DNA from 4 places in the Weizmannia sp. FSL W8-0401 genome. Region 1 is predicted to be linked to each of the others. Evidence: riboswitches for the same ligand, from Rfam matches in the RefSeq annotation. Region 1 holds a riboswitch; each other region holds the start of a gene.
The links. Region 1 has a riboswitch for S-adenosylmethionine ahead of NSU00_RS07360 (assimilatory sulfite reductase (NADPH) flavoprotein subunit). Riboswitches for the same ligand answer to the same signal wherever they lie in the genome.
Positions count from the first base shown of each region.

Region 2: another riboswitch for S-adenosylmethionine. It lies ahead of NSU00_RS12395 (5-methyltetrahydropteroyltriglutamate--homocysteine S-methyltransferase); the one in region 1 lies ahead of NSU00_RS07360 (assimilatory sulfite reductase (NADPH) flavoprotein subunit).
Region 3: another riboswitch for S-adenosylmethionine. It lies ahead of metK (methionine adenosyltransferase); the one in region 1 lies ahead of NSU00_RS07360 (assimilatory sulfite reductase (NADPH) flavoprotein subunit).
Region 4: another riboswitch for S-adenosylmethionine. It lies ahead of NSU00_RS15440 (methionine ABC transporter ATP-binding protein); the one in region 1 lies ahead of NSU00_RS07360 (assimilatory sulfite reductase (NADPH) flavoprotein subunit).

Region 1 covers NZ_JBBPAG010000001.1:1,545,147-1,550,187, forward strand. Annotated here, with positions in the region: partial or broken gene NSU00_RS07340 (VOC family protein) at 156-553, opposite strand; partial or broken gene NSU00_RS07345 (phosphosulfolactate synthase) at 566-1,144, opposite strand; partial or broken gene NSU00_RS07350 (phosphosulfolactate synthase) at 1,154-1,666, opposite strand; gene NSU00_RS07355 (2-phosphosulfolactate phosphatase) at 1,659-2,354, opposite strand; SAM riboswitch class I at 2,528-2,628, shown strand; gene NSU00_RS07360 (assimilatory sulfite reductase (NADPH) flavoprotein subunit) at 2,749-4,605, shown strand; gene cysI (assimilatory sulfite reductase (NADPH) hemoprotein subunit) at 4,623-5,041, shown strand, end outside.
Region 2 covers NZ_JBBPAG010000001.1:2,511,894-2,516,934, reverse strand. Annotated here, with positions in the region: gene NSU00_RS12400 (L-lactate MFS transporter) at 297-1,532, shown strand; gene NSU00_RS12395 (5-methyltetrahydropteroyltriglutamate--homocysteine S-methyltransferase) at 1,636-2,739, opposite strand; SAM riboswitch class I at 2,878-2,980, opposite strand; gene NSU00_RS12390 (Bax inhibitor-1/YccA family protein) at 3,132-3,767, shown strand; gene NSU00_RS12385 (hypothetical protein) at 3,894-4,127, opposite strand; gene NSU00_RS12380 (hypothetical protein) at 4,450-5,041, shown strand, end outside.
Region 3 covers NZ_JBBPAG010000001.1:2,197,095-2,202,135, reverse strand. Annotated here, with positions in the region: gene NSU00_RS10740 (ribbon-helix-helix protein, CopG family) at 1-104, shown strand, start outside; gene NSU00_RS10735 (DNA mismatch repair protein MutT) at 292-690, shown strand; gene pckA (phosphoenolpyruvate carboxykinase (ATP)) at 709-2,295, opposite strand; SAM riboswitch class I at 2,472-2,620, shown strand; gene metK (methionine adenosyltransferase) at 2,765-3,976, shown strand; gene asnB (asparagine synthase (glutamine-hydrolyzing)) at 4,402-5,041, shown strand, end outside.
Region 4 covers NZ_JBBPAG010000001.1:3,168,547-3,173,587, reverse strand. Annotated here, with positions in the region: gene NSU00_RS15455 (ParM/StbA family protein) at 1-398, shown strand, start outside; gene NSU00_RS15450 (hypothetical protein) at 410-982, shown strand; gene NSU00_RS15445 (ABC transporter ATP-binding protein) at 1,045-1,824, shown strand; SAM riboswitch class I at 1,906-2,014, shown strand; gene NSU00_RS15440 (methionine ABC transporter ATP-binding protein) at 2,087-3,127, shown strand; gene NSU00_RS15435 (methionine ABC transporter permease) at 3,117-3,779, shown strand; gene NSU00_RS15430 (MetQ/NlpA family ABC transporter substrate-binding protein) at 3,839-4,681, shown strand.

The sequences.
Region 1 (5,041 bases):
AGGGCCTCCGGGGCTTTGCCATCCTGCTGAACATAACGATCAAACGTCTCGGGCCAGGAAAAAACGCTTATCGCCTGGCCCAAATGGCAAAGCATGCGATGCGGCTCTTTCCGGAAAAAGCCGCATCGCATGCTTTGAGCAATGAATGGGACTGGTTAATACACCATGCTTTCATCGTGGTAATATTTAAATTCGAGCAAGTTGTTGGAGGGATCTTGGAGGAAAAATGTCCAAGTTCCTCTTGCCTGCCCCCAAACCGGACCATTTTCTCCTGGAAAAATGCCAAGCGGTTTTTCTTTGCAGATTGGAGGGTTTCCTCAAATGCTGCTTTATCCAAAAAAGTAATGCCGAAATGGCGGGGATACATTTTCGGGTTGGGGTCTATTTTTTCAGGGCTCAGATGGCAGACAAGCTGGTCCCCGAAAAAATTGAAAGTGACCCGGTCATCATACCGGCGCGCCACCTTACAGCCTAATTTCTGATAGAAATCGGCTGTTTCATCAAGATCTTTGCACGGGATCGCCAAATGAAAAATTTTATCCGTTTCTCTCATGGGAATCTCCTCCAATAAAAAAGTATCTGATCGCAAACCGAGCCTTAATGTTTCAAGCGCAAGGGCATCCGAAAAAGGGATGTTGGCCAGATTGGCATCCGGGCCGAGCTGTTGGATAAAAAAAGCCTGGAGCTGCTTGTTGGGTGCTTCGAAAATGAAAGCATCGCGGGGAATCCCCGAGTCCAGGATGGCCGCAAACATCTCCTCCCGTATTTCCCCGTCCCCGTTGCAAATGCCGCTCGTGCCGCTTTCCCTTGCCTCTGTCATCACTTTATATGCGCCTGCTTCTAAATCCCGGCTAATCGATTCCAGCCATAACGCGGGCGTATCGGCTATTGATTTGGCAGTATCTTTTGAGCCGACTTCACTTAACACTTTAAACTCCTTTGAAAACTCCGCAATATAGCGGCATTTTTCCGGATTGGACAGCGGCAGGGTGCCATTTGAGATTTCAACATATTCGCATGCAAACCGCCGGCAGTATTGAACGTACCGATCCGTCTTTCCCTGGCTGGCAAACTTTTCAAATAAAGTGCCGCCGAAAAAGAAGGCAATGCCGTTTTGCCTCAGGTGATCTATTTTTTCTTCCAAATGGCACCCTGCCTCTGTCATCACTTTATATGCGCCTGCTTCTAAATCCCGGCTAATCGATTCCAGCCATAACGCCGGCGTGTCGGCTATTGATTTGGCAGTATCTTTTGAGCCAACTTCACTTAACACTTTAAACTCCTTTGAAAATTCCGCAATATAATGGCACTTTTCCGGATTGGACAGCGGCAGGGTGCCATTTGAGATTTCAACATATTCGCATGCAAACCGCCGGCAGTATTGAACGTACCGATCCGTCTTTCCCTGGCTGGCAAACTTTTCAAATAAAGTGCCGCCGAAAAAGAAGGCAATGCCGTTTTGCCTCAGGTGATCTATTTTTTCTTCCAAATGGCGCGAAACCACCGATGTTCCCCAGCCGAATTTGACGAAATCAATATAAGGGGCTGCACTGTTCATGGTATCTTTAAAAAAGTTCAGCGGAATGCCATTGTCAATTAAGATGGTGATTCCGCAATCCCGCGGTTTCTCATTGCGTAAAGGCAGTGTCAAACCATGGTCATTCATCTTCAACCCTCACGATCGTTGGAAATTCTCCTGTTGGATCAATTTTCATAACAAACCCGCAGTCTCTTTCGTTGATGCAAAATTCTAGGTCAGCCGGGTTAAATGCAGGCTGTCCGGGATCAAGAAATTTCTTTGCAACACTGGCATTTACAATCTCCTTGATCACTGATTCCGGCTTTATCGTGCCGGAGCCGGTAAGGATGCTTTCCATGTATAATGCGCATGCCAGGTCATCTTCCCCCGTCGGATGGGAAGCGATCATGTTGATGCGGGCGTTGTCTTTGCCTTTCCATTTGCGCAGGACCCATTTTGCCGTCATTTTTGCATTCGAAAAGCCGGTAACATAGACTTCCTTTGCACAAAGGGCGCGGAAGGCTGCTTTTACCCCGTTTGTGGATGTTTGCACCAGCGTTTTGCCGGCTAACGGCTGTTTGGCGATGGCGGCCGGTGAATGGCCCAAATCAAATCCCGGTATCGGAAGCCCGTTCCCTTCGCCCGTGAGCAAGACATGCGGGTATTTGTCTTTGATACAAAAAGCCGCTTCTTTTGAGTCTGCCAGCCATATCTCTTTTACGCCGCCCAAAAAGGCATGGTGGGCAACCGTAAACGCGCGGATCACATCGATCACAATATTGGCATCCCCGTCTTCCGGCGTGATCTCATTCCCCTGGTAAATGTGGATGTTCATCCATTCCCCCCTCATTCTGTGCAAAAGATACATAAAGTATATTGGAGGGACGCTTGATGCGGAACTTGCCACCCTTTTCTTTTTTTATCGCCCCCGTCTGTTCAAAAAAGAATTGACTCCCGCCGCATTTGATTGTATAATGTTTTCAATGATTTCTAAATAATGATTCGTTCTTCTTATCCAGAGAGGTGGAGGGAAAGGCCCTTTGAAGCCTCGGCAACAGGTTGAAAAACACTGTGCCAATTCCTGCAGACAATCGTCTGAAAGATAAGAGAAGTTGACCATTGTGCGCCGGCTCTTCTTATCTTTGTAAGAAGAGCTTTTTTCGAAGGTGCTTCTCATGGAAAGAAGCGGATTAAAATCCAAGTAAACTTCTATGTCTATTTGGATTAGGATGTCATACATAAATAAACAAATGAAAAGTGCATGCAAACATTGCGAGGTGGAAGATTTGCCGTTAAGTGTACAAAACAGCCCGTTTAGTAAAGAACAGGCGGAAAAGTTAAATGAACTGCTGCAAATGTTAACGGATCAGCAAAAATTATGGCTGAGCGGATATTTAACCTATCCGTTTGCCGAACAAGGAACGAATCCCCCGGGAAGTACAGCTGTTGCTGAAAAGCCGGTACAGACGGCAACCAAAACGGTTACGCTGCTGTTTGGTTCCGAGACAGGCAATGCCCAGGCGCTTGCCGAAGCATTCGCCGCCAGATTAAAAGAAATGCAGTTTGCCGTATCTTTTTCGGCACTCGATGCGGCCAAGCCGAAAGATTTAAAAAATGCAGGGTATCTGCTCATCATTACAAGCACACAAGGGGAAGGGGACCCGCCCGACAACGCATTGTCTTTCTATGAGCTGATCCACAGCAGAAAAGCCCCAAAACTGGACGGGGTCCCTTTTTCCGTTTTGGCGCTTGGGGACCAGACATATGAGTTTTTTTGCAAGGTCGGAAAAGAGATCGACAAGAGGCTGGAAGAGTTGGGCGGGGAACGGCTCTATCCGCGAGTGGATTGCGATGTGGATTATGAAGAAGACGCCCAGGAATGGTTTGAAGGGGTTACAGGCGTGCTCCAGTCATCTGCCTTGCCGCCTTCAACCGCTGCCGATGCCACCCGGCCTGCAAACACCGATTATTCCAAATCCAACCCGTTCCAGGCGGAAGTGCTGGAAAATATCAATTTGAACTGGGAAGGGTCCAATAAAGAAACGCACCATATCGAATTATCCCTTGAAGGTTCCGGTTTTACATTTGAACCGGGGGACAGCATCGGGATTTACCCGGAAAATGACCCGGAACTCGTGGAACGGCTGATCGAAAAGCTCGGCTGGGATCCAAAAGAACCGGTTCCGATCAATAAAAAAGGGGAAGTACTGCCGGCCAGGGAAGCATTGCTCAGACATTATGAAATTACGAGATTAACAAAACCACTGCTTCAGCAGGCAGCCGTGCTTTTCGGAAACAAAGGGCTTACGGCTTTGCTTGAAAATGAAGCGGAGGCAAAGGCATACCTTGAAGGACGGGGCCTGATCGATCTTGTCGAGGAATATCCGCCGGAAAAAGTGGAAGTGCAAGCTTTTGTACAAATGCTCCGGAAAATGCCGCCGCGGCTTTATTCGATCGCAAGCAGTTGGAAAGCGAACCCCGATGAAGTCCATCTTGTCATTGCACTGGACTGCTATACAGCAAACGGAAGGGTGCGCGAAGGAGTTTGCTCCGGGCAAGTCGCAGGCAGGATAAAACCGGGAGACAAGCTGCCGGTTTATGTCCACCGCAATCCGAATTTCAAACTTCCGGCTGACCCGGATGTGCCGGTGATCATGATCGGGCCGGGAACAGGCGTGGCGCCGTTCCGTTCTTTCCTGGAAGAAAGGGAAGCGGAAGGGATCACCGGCCGAACATGGCTGTTTTACGGGGACCAGCATTTTGCGACGGATTTTCTGTATCAGCTTGACTGGCAAAACTGGCTGAAAAATGGCGTGCTCGAACGGATGGATGTGGCTTTTTCGCGCGACCAGGCAGAAAAAATATACGTCCAGCACCGGATGCTTGAAAAAAGCAAAGATTTTTATGCATGGCTTGAAAAAGGCGCCTGTGTGTATGTGTGCGGTGATGAGAAGCACATGGCCCGCGACGTCCAGGAAACGCTGCTTCACATTCTTGAAACAGAAGGCAATATGGCGAGGGAAGAGGCAGAGGATTATTTACAGGAAATGCGACGGGCAAAACGATACCAGCGTGATGTGTATTAACAGAGAGGGGCAGGAAGATGGCTGATAAAAAACTTGATCCGCTTGAAACGATAAAAGAAAAAAGCCGATTTTTAAGAGGAACGATTGCGGAAGGACTCAAAGATCCGCTGACCGGTGCGATATCCGAGGACGATAATAAACTGTTGAAATTTCATGGCAGCTACCAGCAGGACGACCGGGATATCCGCAACGAGCGGCGCAAAAAGAAACTGGAGCCGGCTTACCAGTTTATGGTGCGTGTCCGCATTCCGGGCGGCGTTGCGACCCCGGAACAGTGGCTTGTGATGGATGAACTGGCGCAAAAATACGGGAACGGAACGCTGCGTATGACGACCCGGCAGACATTCCAGATGCATGGCATTTTAAAATGGAATTTAAAGCAGGCCATCCGCGAAATGAACGATGCGCTCATGACGACGCTTGCTGCGTGCGGGGA
Region 2 (5,041 bases), 970 kb from region 1:
ATTTGCCATCCTCCAAGGTGTTGCGCCGAAAAAGCGGGCATGGCCTGCTTCCGGCAATACCGTTTTTCAGGAAGATTGTGCATAAATTGGAATACCTGATTTTATCCATATGCCATCTTTTATGGACATTGCGCGGGAAAGTTTCAAGAAGCGGTTTGTTCCTGTGCCATCCATTCCTTTCTGTATACCGTTTATTCCTTTTTAAAGCATTCTCGTTCCGAAAATGAGTTCCCTCCTTATTTTCGTACTATAATTTGAACTGTAGAAAAGGACAGAAGAAACGGAGGGAATCGGACATGTTAGAACGAAAAGCAAACCGCAGCCTGATTGTATTGGGGACGATGATTGTACAAATGGGGCTTGGGACTGTTTATACATGGAGTTTATTTAACCAGCCGCTTGTTGATAAATTCGGGTGGCAATTGAGTGCAGTATCGACGACATTTTCTATTTTAAGCCTAGCACTTGCAGTATCGACATTGTTTGCGACAAAATTGCAGGCAAAATGGGGGCTGCGCCGCTTGGTTGCTTTTTCCGGCATTTTGCTTGGCGCAGGATTAATCTTGAGTTCATTTGCACCTTCACTTTGGATGCTCTATCTGTTGGCAGGCCTTATTGTCGGTTATGCAGACGGGACAGCTTATATCACGACTTTATCCAATTTAATGAAATGGTTTCCGGATAAAAAAGGCCTCGTTTCAGGCATCTCCGTCGGGGCATACGGGACCGGCAGCCTGGTATTTAAGTTTATAAACGGTGCCGTCCTCAGTTCGTTTGGTGTCACACAGGCTTTTCTTTGCTGGGGAGTGATTGCAATTGCCATGATCACCGGCGGATCTTTCCTCTTGAAAGAAGCAGAAAATACAACCACATCCGGTACTGTGTCCAAACAGCCGGCCGGAAAAGATTTTACCATCAAAGAAATGCTCAAAACGAAACAAGCTTACCTCTTATTCATCGTGTTCTTCACGGCGTGTATGAGCGGTTTATATCTGATCGGCCTTGTTAAAGACATCGGCACGAGGCTTGTCGGGCTGGATGTTGCGACGGCCAGCAATGCAGTGGCGCTGATTGCCGTCTTTAACACCATCGGGCGGCTCGTTCTCGGCGGTTTATCAGACCATGTGGGAAGAATGAAAGTGGTATCAGGGACGCTGCTCGCGACGGCCGTTGCGGTTTCCATTTTGAGCTATGCCCACTTAAATTTCGCCCTGTTCTTTATCTGTGTTGCTGCGATTGCTTTCGGTTTCGGCGGAAATGTCACCGTATTTCCGGCTATTATTTCAGACTTCTTCGGCCTGAAAAATCAAAGCGCCAATTATTCAGTGATTTACCAAGGCTTCGGCATCGGCGCATTATCCGGATCGGTCATCGCTTCCCTTCTCGGGGGCTTTATGCCGACATTCCATGCGATCACGATTCTCTGCCTGGTCTCTTTTGCGATTACGCTTTTCATTAAATCGCCGGCTGAAGAAGCAGCCCACGCACACGGGGTTCGGGGGAATGTCAACCGTGCCCAGCATTCGCATTAAAGCAAGGGCTGTGTGCTTCGATCATGAACAAGCAGACAGGAAAGGGATTCGTGCCTCCATCATGATAAAAAACCCGCTGGCTGCCCCAGCGGGTTTTCCCGGTTTATCCCCAAATTTCCTTTGCGGTATCCACAATATATTTTACTTTGTCCCACTGCTGCTCTTCTGTTAAAAGATTGCCGTGGTGGGTGGAGGAGAAGCCGCACTGGGTGCTGATGCAAAGCTGTTCGAGCGGTACATACCTGGATGCTTCCCGAATCCGGTTTTTGATCAGCACTTTATCTTCAAGCTCTCCCTTTTTCGATGTAAAAATGCCAAGCACGACTTTCGGCCCGCCTTCCGGAATGTATTTCAACGGTTCAAACCCGCCGGAACGCTCATCGTCGTATTCAAGGAAAAACCCGTCTACTTTTTCATTTGCAAAGATTTTCGGGGCAATTTTATCATACGGACCTTCAAAAGCCCATTTCGACTGGTAGTTGCCGCGGCACAGATGGGTTGTGATGGTCAGATCATCCGGCTTGTCTTCCAGTACGCTGTTTGCTACATGTAAAGCGAGATCAATCAATCTTTCCCTTTCGAGCTCACTGTCTGCAAACGGCAGTTTCGGTGCACACAGGCCGGCAAGATAAACATCATCCAGCTGCAAGTAGCGGCAGCCGGCATCATAAAAAGCTTTGATCGCATCCCGGTAAGTTTGGATAATATCATTTGCGTATTCTTCAAGATCCGGGTAAATGTCTTCATTGCGGATTCCCGCATTGAAAAACTGATTCGGGCTTGGAATAGTCATTTTCGCAACCGCCCTGTCCCCGGCGATTTCTTTCAGCGCAATAAAATCTTTTATGTGCGGATGGTCCGGGTTAAAGGAGACTTTTCCGGTTACCCGGACGTCATAAGCTTCCGTTTCGATGCCGACAAACCGGTATCCATGGTTCGGCACGTATCCTTTTACCCCGTTTAAATGTTCCATGAAATCTGTATGCCAGAACCTCCGCCGGAATTCTCCGTCCGTTACCGCTTCGAGGCCGGCTTCAATTTGTTTGTCGACCAGGCGGCGGATTTCTTCATCTTCTATTGCACGCAAGTCTTCGGCCGGGATGGTTCCCGCTGCAAATTTTTCCCGCGCTTTCTTCAACCGGGCCGGGCGCAAAAAGCTTCCGACAATGTCTGCCCTGTACGGCGCTTTTGTTAATGTTTTTGTCATCATGATTCCCTCTTTCTGCATATTTTTTAAAACAGCTGCTGTGCGCAGAAAGAAATTGCTTTTAGCTGCATGGGCCCATTAAAAAAACCTCTTCGGCAATAAGAAGAGGTATGGATTGCAAAACAGAACCGTCCGCTCTTCTTATCTTCAAGCAATTGCTTTCTGGAATTGGCACAGTTCTTTAAAAAAGACCGCTGCCGAGGCTTCAAGGGGCCAGTCCCTCCACCTCTCTGGATAAGAATTTTAAATATTATTTAGTTTAAATACACTTTAAATGTTCCACCTATTTTTGTCAAGGGCATTCGCAAAATTTTTTAAAATGGGACGGAAAGATTGAAATCAGGGGCGATGTGAAAATATAATAGTAATAAGAAAAACAAAGGAGGGATTTTATGGAGGCCATACAATCAAGGTCTGTATTCCAGAAAGTGCTTGGCGTCTTTGCCGTTTCACTGCTGTTTGCAACGGCGGGTTTATATACGGGGAGATTCATTCCGCCTGCGCTTATGATGCCGCTGATGGTTGCAGAAATTGCAATGGTCATCGCCGCTTTCTGGTTAAGAAGGAAAAAGAGCGTCGGGTATATGTTCGTTTATGCTTTCACCTTTATTTCCGGTATTACGACATATCCGATTGTAGCTTATTATGCATCCCAGGCCGGTGCTGAGGTCGTCCTGCTCGCTTTTGGTTCCACGTTCGGCATTTTTGCCGTGATGGGTGTTATTGGGGCCGTTACCAAGAGGGATCTTGGCTTTTTAAGCACCGCATTGCTTGTCGCATTGTTGGCGCTGATCTTCATCGGAATATTCAGCATTTTCAGCCCGTTAACCTCAACCGGGATGCTCGCGTACTCCTTCATTGGCGCGATTGTTTTTTCCCTGTATGTTGTTTTTGACTTTAACCAAATGAAGCACCATGGCATTTCCGAGGAAATGGTCCCGCTTTTGGCTTTAAGCCTGTACCTTGATTTTATCAACCTGTTTATTTACATTTTGCAAATTCTCGGCATTTTGGGAAGAGACGATTGAGAAAAAAGAAAACGCCCGCCATTCACCGGCAGGCGTTTTCTTTTTCACATGTTGGATGTCAAACAAAACAATACGGTCTTTTTGCTCCCATTCGGGGATGCGCGCTTCCCATGCTGCCCGGACCATTTATGCCAAATGCTGCTGCGCATCCGGCCCCATCAGCGATAAAAACAGCGCTTTCCGGTGGAGATGCTCTTTTCCATCGAGCGTCTGGATCGCATTTTCGCCAAACAACGTTTTTTGAATACGTTTTGGCACAGCCCCGTTTCGTTTGAATTTTTCCGGGTCATAAAACATTTTGACTGCTTCCTCGCCGCTGATGCACACCGCTTTTTGCCCGAGCAGACGGGTTTCAAACAAAATTGCATGATAATCGTCCGTCCGGTTTTTAATGTAGAGATACCCTTATTTCATCAAATCAATGGTATCATCAATCGTTTTTTCATTAGGAATTTGCCCAGCCATTGCTCTGCTCCTTTTTTCATGTGCCCGTTTTCCCCGGCTGCTTCCGGAAAAAACAGGGCACATCCTTTTTTTATCTTCTTACACTTTTTCATCTTCATTCAAACATTGCACGCAACATAATCGAAGTTTACCCGCAAGCCGGCGAAATTATGCCATGTTTCGGTTCACATCCAAACAGGGTATAAGGAAATAGAAATACAAAAGGAGAGGGAAGAAAATGGCAAAGGAAATCAATGTGGGCATCGGATTTGCAACAGGAAGAAAAAGTTTTAAAAATGTTTTAAAAACGTATATGTATAACTTGAAGGAATCCGAACTGACGGAGAGCGACAGGATCAAGCTGCATTTGTTTGTTGCCTATGATTTGCACTACGAAAATGCAGAGCCTGAAGACTTTGTACATATTGAAACGGAATGCATGGAAGATATTGACCGGGCTTATTTCATCGGGGAGAAGGAGACGCGTAAAGCAACCGAAGAACTCGTATCCCAAATGGGCATGAGCAGAAAAGAAGCAGTCCTTTTGTTCGGCGAAGGATACGCGTCCAAACGCAATATCATCGTTTATGAGGCGTTGAAAAGAGGCATCGATTATCTCATTTTTCTTGATGATGACGAGTATCCGGTTGCCGTGACAAAAAGCAGGCAAACGGCTGTCTGGGGGGGCCAGCAAGTGCTCCGGAAGCATTTGGAACATATCCGGAATGCCGATATTACGAACGGATACCATTGCGGCTACATTTCCCCGATTCCGTTCATTTCTTTCAATGACGTCCTGCAAGAAAAAGATTTCCGCACGCTCATTGAGG
Region 3 (5,041 bases), 650 kb from region 1:
CTAAGACGATATTAGAAAAATTGGAGCAATATCAAAAAGAAAATGGGATTCCAACTAGAACAGCCGCAATCTTAGAATTGTTGAGAAAAGGATTGGAAAAATAACTTTGGCTAAAGCCAACCGAAATTCATCTCCCACCTACTCATTGGTGCGATTCGCACCTTCACATTCCTTGAGGATGGGAGATTTCTTTCGGAAAGCCGTTAAAAAGGGCCGGCCCAAGCGTCCGCCACAATGGAATACTTGAGGGAAAAGGGGCCGGCTTTTGCATTTGCTAAAAAAGGAGGAGGAATGCCAAAGATGGAAACGGGCTACAAAAAAGCTTGCGGCGCATATGCCGTCATTTTTGATGCGAAAAAAGAAAAAGTCGGGGTGGTGCCGTCGGGCAGCGGCTACAGGCTGCCGGGCGGGGAAATCAGCCGCGGGGAATCTGAACTTGCCTGCCTGATGCGGACAGTCGGCGCGGATCTTGAAATCGCGGGCTTTTTAGGCAAAGCGGCACAGGAAACGGGCGCGCGGTCCATGGATGAAGGCCTGTTTTATTTAGGAAAATGGGGACAGCCCCGCAAAGGAAGCCATAACCTGGAATGGCTCAACCTTCACGAGGCTGCGGAAAAAATGGCCGGCGCCCACCACCAATGGGCAGTGCAGGAAGGAATCAGCGCCGTCCAGGCAAGTACCTGGTTTTAGCCGGGCTCCCGCTTATGCTTAAATAAGCGGGCCGCCGAGTTTTTCAATATCATCCGGCACTGATGAAAATTGCCGGAAATTTTCTTTGAACCGGGCTGCAAGTTCGAACGCTTTTTCACGGTAAGCCCGCTTGTCCACCCATGTATCTTGCGGATAAAGGACTTTCTCCGGCACCCCTTCAATACGGGCCGGGATGTGCAGCCCGAAAATATCATCCTGCCGCGTTTCCACATTTTTCAGTTTGCCGTTTATCGCAGCCCGGACCATGGCCCGCGTATAGCTTAATTTCATGCGGGAACCGGTTCCGTACGGGCCGCCTGTCCAGCCGGTATTGACAAGAAATACCTGGACGTTGTGCCTGCCAATTTTCTCTCCGAGCATTTCCGCATAAACGGCGGGCTCAAGCGGCAAAAACGGCGCGCCGAAGCAAGTGGAGAACACAGCTTCCGGGCGCGTGACGCCGCGTTCGGTGCCGGCCAGTTTGGAAGTGTAACCGCTTAAGAAATGGTACATGGCCTGCTCTTTTGTCAGCCTGCTGATCGGCGGCAGGACACCGGACGCATCAGCCGTCAGGAATATAATGGTTGACGGATGGCCGGCCATGCCGGAACGGGCAATATTGCCGATGTTTTCAATCGGGTAAGCAGCCCTTGTATTTTCCGTCAGTGCATTGTTGCCATATTGCGGCCTACGGGACACCGGATCTACGACTACATTTTCAAGTACGGTCCCAAACCGGATTGCCCGGTAAATTTGCGGTTCTTTTTCTTCTGTAAGCCCGATGCACTTTGCATAGCATCCGCCTTCAATATTGAAGACGCCGCTGTCGGACCAGCCGTGCTCATCGTCCCCTATAAGCGCGCGCTCCGGATCGGCGGAAAGTGTCGTTTTCCCGGTCCCGGACAAGCCGAAAAACAGGGCCGTATCGCCGTTTTTCCCGGTATTGGCGGAGCAGTGCATGGGAAGGATGCCTTTTTGCGGCAGCAAATAATTCATGATGGAAAAAATGCTTTTTTTCATTTCGCCTGCATATTCCGTTCCGCCGATCAGAATCATCCGGCGTTCAAGTGAAATCATGATGAACGCTTCGGAATTCGTGCCGTCAAGCGCCGGGTCTGCTTTAAACAGCGGCGCGGAAAGAATGGTAAATTGCGCATCGTGTTGATTGAGTTCCTCCGCATCCGGCCGGATAAACAATTGATGCGCGAATAAATTATGCCAGGCGAACTCATTCACGGTCTGGATCGGAAGGCGGCTTTTTGGATCGGCACCCGCAAAACCTTTAAACACAAAAATTTCGTCTTTCCCTTTTAAATGCCGGACCATTTTTTCATAGAGCCTGTTGAACACGCCGGGAGATACCGGCTGGTTGATTTTGCCCCAGTCGACACGGTCTTTTGATTCGGAGTCGACGACAATAAATTTATCTTTCGGAGACCTTCCTGTGTATTTTCCTGTTGTAGCAGAAATGGCCCCTTCCGTTGTCAGCACAGCTTCTTTCCGTTCAATAATTTTTTCCATTAATTGCGGCACGGAAAGCTGCATGCGCACATTTTCCCCCGACAACAAAAACTTTAAATCGTCAGAAGCGCCAATCAGATCCATTTTCATAAACCGCCCCTTTGAATAACTTATTTCGCTTTAAACGATATCAGTATAACATATTCATCCGTTTATTACATACTTTTTTCCGGGAAAAATGCAGGGGGCAAAAGGGCAAATGGTGAAAAAAGCATTGACAGCGCCTGCTAAATTGCGTATGATTTTACTTTGAACGGATACTCTTATCCCGAGCTGGTGGAGGGACGGGCCCGATGAAACCCAGCAACCCGCCTCTGGAACAGGCAATGCGCTCGCAACGCAGCTGCCGCTTGACTTCCAGGCAAAGGTGCTAACCTGCAGCAAGGAATGTTTCCTTGAACGATAAGAGTGAAAGGCGCGATTGATTGAAGTCAAAACCTTTCCACTCATATGAATGGGAAAGGTTTTTATTTTTGGCTTTGTACTTAAAATGAATCGAGTTTAGGGTATGAGTACCGTTTCCAATATGTAACCATATAAGGAGGAAAAGCGGATGTTAAAAGGACGGCATTTGTTCACATCGGAATCGGTGACGGAAGGCCATCCGGACAAAATTTGCGACCAGATTTCCGATGCCATTTTGGATGCCATTTTAGAAAAAGACCCGAATGCCCGCGTTGCCTGCGAAACTACCGTCACGACAGGGCTCGTGCTCGTCACGGGGGAAATTTCCACCAATACATATGTGGATATTCCGAAAGTGGTGCGCAAGACCATTAAAGAGATTGGCTATACGCGCGCGAAATACGGTTTTGATGCGGAAACCTGCGCTGTTTTGACATCGATTGACGAACAGTCCGAGGATATTGCGCGCGGCGTTAACCAGGCTTTGGAAGCCCGCGAAGGCGGGATGAGCGATGAAGAGATTGAGGCAATCGGAGCCGGCGACCAGGGCCTGATGTTCGGGTTTGCCTGCAATGAGACAGAAGAGCTGATGCCGCTTCCCATTTCGCTTGCCCACAAGCTTGCCCGCCGTCTTGCTGAACTCCGCAAACATGAAGTGATCCCGTATTTGCGCCCGGATGCGAAGACACAGGTGACAGTTGAATATGATGAGAACAACCAGCCTGCCCGGATTGATACGATTGTCATTTCAACGCAGCATAATCCTGACATCAGTGCCGGGCAAATTCAGGAGGATATGAAAAAATACGTCATTGAACCGGTTGTGCCGGCAGACTTACTCGATGCGGATACAAAGTATTTGATTAATCCGACCGGCCGCTTTGTTATCGGCGGCCCTCAAGGGGATGCCGGGCTGACCGGCCGCAAAATCATTGTCGACACGTACGGCGGCTATGCACGCCACGGCGGCGGCGCATTTTCCGGGAAAGACCCGACGAAAGTGGACCGTTCCGCTGCTTATGCCGCCCGCTATGTTGCGAAAAATATTGTTGCGGCCGGCCTTGCGGAAAAATGTGAGGTACAGCTTGCGTATGCGATCGGGGTGGCGAAGCCCGTTTCCATTTCCATCGATACGTTTGGGACTGGAAAAGTTCCGGAAGAAGTGCTGATCGAGGCGGTTGAAGCCCATTTTGACCTGCGCCCGGCCGGCATTATCAAAATGCTCGACTTGCGCCGCCCGATTTACAGACAGACCGCTGCGTACGGGCATTTCGGCCGCGATGATTTGGATGTGCCTTGGGAAAAAACGGACAAAGCCGGGGCGTTGAATGAATTCGTCCGCAATCATATCGGAAAATAATGGGAAAAAGAGCGTGCCTGGTATACAGGCCGCTCTTTTTCATGCAGCGGGGGGAATAAGGGAGGCATTCGGAGGATAAAACGCCGGTGACGGGAAGCGCCCACATGCGGGGGCAGAGAATACAACGGATGGGGCTGTTTGACAGAAAGACCGGGAACAGAACCGGGGCGCTTATGATGAGCGTCTGCAACGCGGGCATAAGAACCGACCGGCGCAAAGTTTGGATGATGCGGTCCGGCCCATTTATTAGAAATCCTGTATGTCCCTTTTTTAACAAAATCCCTGCAAACTGCCGGAAAACATGCTAAACTATATTACATGTGCAGATTTTGGCCGTCAAATTTTGGCGGAAATGGATTTGTTTTTTCAAGAAATAAATTTACAATAGAAGTATATCGAAATGATTAAAGTAGGTGACTTTTTACATGTGCGGATTTATTGGCTGCGTCCATGACCATCCCGTTACATTATCAGACGAAGACAGGCAACGGTTTAAACAGATGAACCATATGATCGAGCACCGTGGCCCGGATGATGAAGGCTTTTATGAAGACGAACATATCCAGTTCGGTTTCAGGCGCCTGAGCATTATCGACATCGAGGCGGGGCACCAGCCTTTAACATACGAAAACGAACGGTACTGGATCATTTTTAATGGCGAAATTTATAATTATGTTGAATTGCGTGAAGAATTATTAAAAGAAGGGATGGCATTCGAAACGAATTCGGATACGGAAGTCATCCTTGCCATGTACAGCCGTTACGGCGAAAAAGCAATCGGGCGCCTGCGCGGGATGTTCGGATTTGCGATCTGGGATAAGCAGGAACAAACGCTGTGCGGCGCGCGCGACCCGTTCGGCATTAAACCGTTTTTCTATTATGAAGACGGCGATAAAATGTATTTCGGTTCCGAAAAGAAAAGCATTTTGCTTGCCATGGAAAAACCGGAACTCAATTATGATGCTGTCCAATACTATTTAACCTATCAATTTGTGCCGGAACCTTTCAGCATGACGAGTGGCATCCGAAAACTCGAACCGGGCCATTATTTTATGAAAAAAATCG
Region 4 (5,041 bases), 1.6 Mb from region 1:
GGGTCGAACTGGACAGCCGCCGCGATGTGGTCGATATTATCACGAAAAAGCATGACCGCAACCATATTATGGTGAAAGGCAGCCGGACAAGCGTGCACGATATTACAGACCGCATCCTGTTTGACCTTGCGAAGAAACAATACCGCCTGCTCCGGAACGTTTGGCAGAAAAACTCGCAAACAGAGATTTGCTATTTTGTCGGCGGCGGCTCTGTTGTCCTGAAAGATTACTTAAAAACGCTGAACAACAGCCTTGATGGCTACAATATCGACTTCTTTGAAGATGAAAAAGAGAGCATCTGGATGATGGCCAATGCTTACTACAAATTAATTTCGGATTATGTGAGGAAAAACAATAAACCGGAAGACAAAGGAAAGAAACCGGTCGAATCCAAATAAGGTGAAAAAATATGGAAAATCAAAGCGGGATGAAGCGGGGCCAGACGATTGCGTTCCGGATCCCCCAGGATACGCCCGATCATATTTTAAAAGAGCTGTCAAAGTTAAAAGAAAAAGAGAAACGGAACTTCTCCGCTAAAATAGCCGGGTATGTGATACAGGGCGTGAACCAGTCGCTTGTAAAAGACAAAGAAACGATTACAATTCCGCTGCCGCGCAAACTGACAAAAGTGCAGCATGATTGGCTGAAGCATGAACATTCGGAAGCAATGCTCGGCAGCATTGTTTACGAGCTGATTCAGGATCCGCTCCGGGCGACTTCGCTTTTTGCGGCCCTCTCGAAACAACCTGTTTCTATGGATGATACGCTTTTTTTACAGGAAGACGAATTGCCGCAAACCAGTGGAGAAGCAGACCTGGAACCGGTTCAATCCGGTGGTGAGCCGCCCGGTTCGGATGATCTTGATGCGTTCGACTGGAGAACTGCCGCCGCCGAACCGGCACCCCCTGAAGCGGAAGCGCCGGAAAAAGAAGAAGATGCGGAAGACCTGCTCGGGGATTTTCTCGCAAGCATGAATAAATGAAGGGCGCAGGGTGAACCCCTGTGCGCCTGAAAACTTGTACGAAATGTAAGGGGATGGAACAGATGGAAAATATAATCGAAGTTGCTGGTGTGAGCCTGGTGCGCGACGGCAAAAAACTGCTCTCGGACATTCACTGGACGGTCAAAAAAGGGGAGCACTGGGCTGTCCTCGGCTTAAACGGTTCCGGCAAAACCACTTTGCTCAATATGATCAACGGGTATATCTGGCCGACAAAGGGCAGCATCAAGGTGCTCGGCAAAGCGTTCGGAAAAACAAGCCTGCCGGAACTGCGGAAATCAATCGGCTGGGTCAGCTCCTCCATCCAGGAAAGGATACCGCGCACCCAGCTTGCACGCGATGTGGTCATCAGCGGCAAATATGCATCGATCGGGCTGTATGAAGTGGTGGATGCAGAAGACGAAGAAAAAGCCTTGCGCTTGATGGAACAATTGCATTGTGCCGCCCTTTATGGCCGTGCTTATGGACATTGTTCGCAAGGAGAGCGGCAGAAGCTTTTAATCGCGCGCGCGTTAATGGCGGAACCGCGCATCTTAATTTTGGACGAGCCTTGCAACGGGCTGGATTTATTTGCCCGGGAAATTTTGCTGGAAAGTGTGGAAGAGCTGGCAAAAGATGAGAACGGCCCGGCGCTTGTATATGTGACGCACCATCCGGAAGAAATTTCCCCCGCTTTCCAAAAGACATTGCTGATCAGGAACGGGGAAGTTTTCCGGCAGGGCCGCACGTCCGAGATGATTGAAAAACAAGTGCTTTCCCGCTTTTTTGAGCATGAAATTCAGGTGGAGTGGCGCGGAAACCGGGCTTTGTTTCAAGTTGTCTGATGATTGGAAAACAAAAAAATATAAAATAATGAATTGACAAATCCCGAGCCGTCCACTAATATTTAAATATAACAAATGAATAACTTATCCAGAGAGACTGAGGGACAGGCCCGATGACGTCCAGCAACCTTCAAATCTTTTTTTGAAAGGTGCTAATTCCTGCAGAATGGTTCATTCTGAGAGATAAGTCACTTGACCGGCAAACCTCTTTCGAATGAAAGCGGGTTTTTTTTTGCTAAAAGGAACAGAAGGAGATTTCAACATGCTGGTATTAGAAGATATTCATAAAGTATACGGCAAAGGGAAGGACAAAAAGGTTGAAGCGTTAAAAGGCATCAATCTGCGTGTTGAAAAAGGGGAAATTTTCGGGGTGGTCGGCTACAGCGGCGCCGGGAAAAGCACGCTGATCCGATGCGTAAATCTGCTCGAGCGGCCGACTTCTGGGAAAGTGCTCGTTAACGGGATCGACCTTGTGCGCCTGCCGCCTGCAAAGCTGCGCCAAGAGCGGAAAAAAATCGGCATGATTTTCCAGCAGTTCAATCTGCTTCAGTCAAAGACGATTTTTCAAAACGTAGCCATGCCGCTTGTGCTGGAACACCGCCCGAAGGAAGAAATAAAGGCAAAAGTGGCAGAATTATTGTCTTTTGTCGGGTTAGAAGAGAGAATGCACCACTACCCTGACCAGTTGTCAGGCGGCCAGAAACAAAGGGTTGGCATTGCAAGAGCCCTTGCGACAGACCCGGACATCCTGCTTTGTGACGAGGCAACATCGGCCCTTGACCCGAATACGACCGAAGCCGTGCTTGCCCTTTTGCGGAAAGTCCGGGACGAGCTGGGCATCACGATTCTTATGATCACCCATGAAATGAACGTCATTCGTGACATTTGTGATAAAGTGGCAGTGCTGGACGGCGGAAAAATTGTGGAGCAGGGCCCGGTAATCGACCTGTTCACAGAACCGAAAACGCAAATTGCGAGAAGCTTTGTGAAAACCGTGCTGAATGATTCGATTCCGCCGTCGGTGCAAAAACTGATCGATGAAAGCAGCAAAGACAATCCGCACGGCATTTACCGGATCCTGTTTAAAGGAGCTTCCACCAATATGCCGCTGTTATCCAATACGGCAAAACATTTTTCAATCGACCTGAATGTGCTTCATGGCATGATCACCGAACTTCAGGGCATTCCTTTCGGCAACCTGCTTGTCGAATTGAAAGGCGACCCGGAAGAAATGAAGCGGGCCATTCAGTACATCAACGATCACGAAGCCATCATTCGGGAGGTGGAGAAAAATGGCATTTGATTGGTCATGGTTTTGGCCGCAATTTTTCACGGCAATGGGCCAGACGCTGTATATGGTGGCTGTATCATTAATCATTTCCATCATCATCGGCGTTCCGGTCGGCGTGATCCTCGTTATTACCCGGGAAAACGGCATTTGGGAAAACAAATGGATTTTTAATATTTTAAATGTGATTATCAATATTTTCCGGTCGATCCCGTTTATTATTCTCGTTGTCGCGATCATTCCGTTTACGCGCTGGGTTGTCGGGACAGCGATCGGAACAACGGCAGCGATTGTGCCGCTCGTTTTGTACACTGCTTTTTACATCGGGCGGCTCATTGAAAGTTCACTGCTTGAAGTCGACAAAGGGACAATCGAACTTGCGCAGTCAATGGGGGCGACGAACTGGCAGATTATTTGGCGGTTTTTGCTTCCGGAGGCAAAGGCGTCCATGGTGCTCAATTTAACGATTGCCACCATCGGGCTGATCGGGGCTTCCGCGATGGCGGGCGCGGTCGGTGCCGGCGGGATCGGGGATTTGGCGATCACGTACGGCTACAACCAGTTTCAGACAGGCGTCATGATCGTTACCGTTATCACGCTGGTTATTTTCACCCAGCTTGTCCAGACATTGGGCAACTTTCTTTCCAAGAAAATCCGGAGAAAATAATATTGGAAAAATGGGTTACACCTTTTTATAAAAAATGAAATGCAGGGGGACTTAGAGCGATGAAAAAATTTGCGATTCTATTATTGGGGCTGATCCTGGTTTTGGCAGGATGCGGGGCCAAAAACAATTCGGGCAGCACAAGCACAAAGACAATCAAAGTCGGGACAACCACTTCTGAAGTGCCGACATGGAATTTAATCCAGAAACTTGCGAAAAAGAAAAATATCAATATCAAGATTGTCCGCTTTGACGACTATGTTCAGCCGAACCTCGCATTAAGCGACGGGGAAATTGATATTAACGCATTCCAGACGGTTGTTTATTTCGATGACTTTATAAAACAACGCAATCTGAAGCTATCGGCGATCGGCACAACGAATATCTGGCCGATGGGGATCTACTCGAAAAGGTATAAAAAGATCAGCGAAGTAAAAGACGGCGACCAGGTTGTGATTCCGAAAGACCCGACGAACCTCGGAAGGGCTTTGCTTTTGCTGCAAAAAGCCGGCTTGATTACGACGAAAAAAGGTTTCACAGGCAAAGGCGGGCTTGAAAATGTCGCTTCAAACCCGAAACATTTGAAAATTACTGCCGTGGATGCCGCCCAAACACCGCGCGGCCTAGATGATTCGGCACTCGCTGTGATCAATTGCGATATGGCCATTAATGCTGGCTTAAACCCGACGAATGACTCCATCTTCCGTGAAGATGCGGGCAACAAAGCGTATATCAATATTATCGCAGCCCGGACAAAAGACAAGAATGACAAAACGCTGAAAGAAATTGTAAACATTTATCATTCAAAAGAAGTCTCCGACTTTATCAAAAAGCATTATAAAGGCGCAGCCGTCCCGGTCAATAAACCGGTATCGTATTTAAAAGACTATAAGCAAACACAATGACGGCAAAAAGTTTCACAGCAGCCCCCTGAAAAACAGCGGGCTTTCAGACAGGCGGTTTATCCGCCCCATGGCAGAAAGAACGGCAGGATACGGTTAGACCGGTATCCCGCCGTTTTTTAATTGATTTTGGGTTTTGGACCGTTGCTTTTTTTACTTTCCTAAAACCGGGGAAGTCATCTATAATGGAAGAAAGGGTTTTCAATACGGACGGGTGGAAAAACAAAGGGGGGATTGCTAACTGCTGAAAATAAGTTATAGAAGTTGCAAAAGTTATTGACTTTCAAATCTTATCAGAATATATTTACCTATAAGGGAGGCGAGCCAAGTGGAATATTATTCTAGATTCGCCCTCTTATCCTT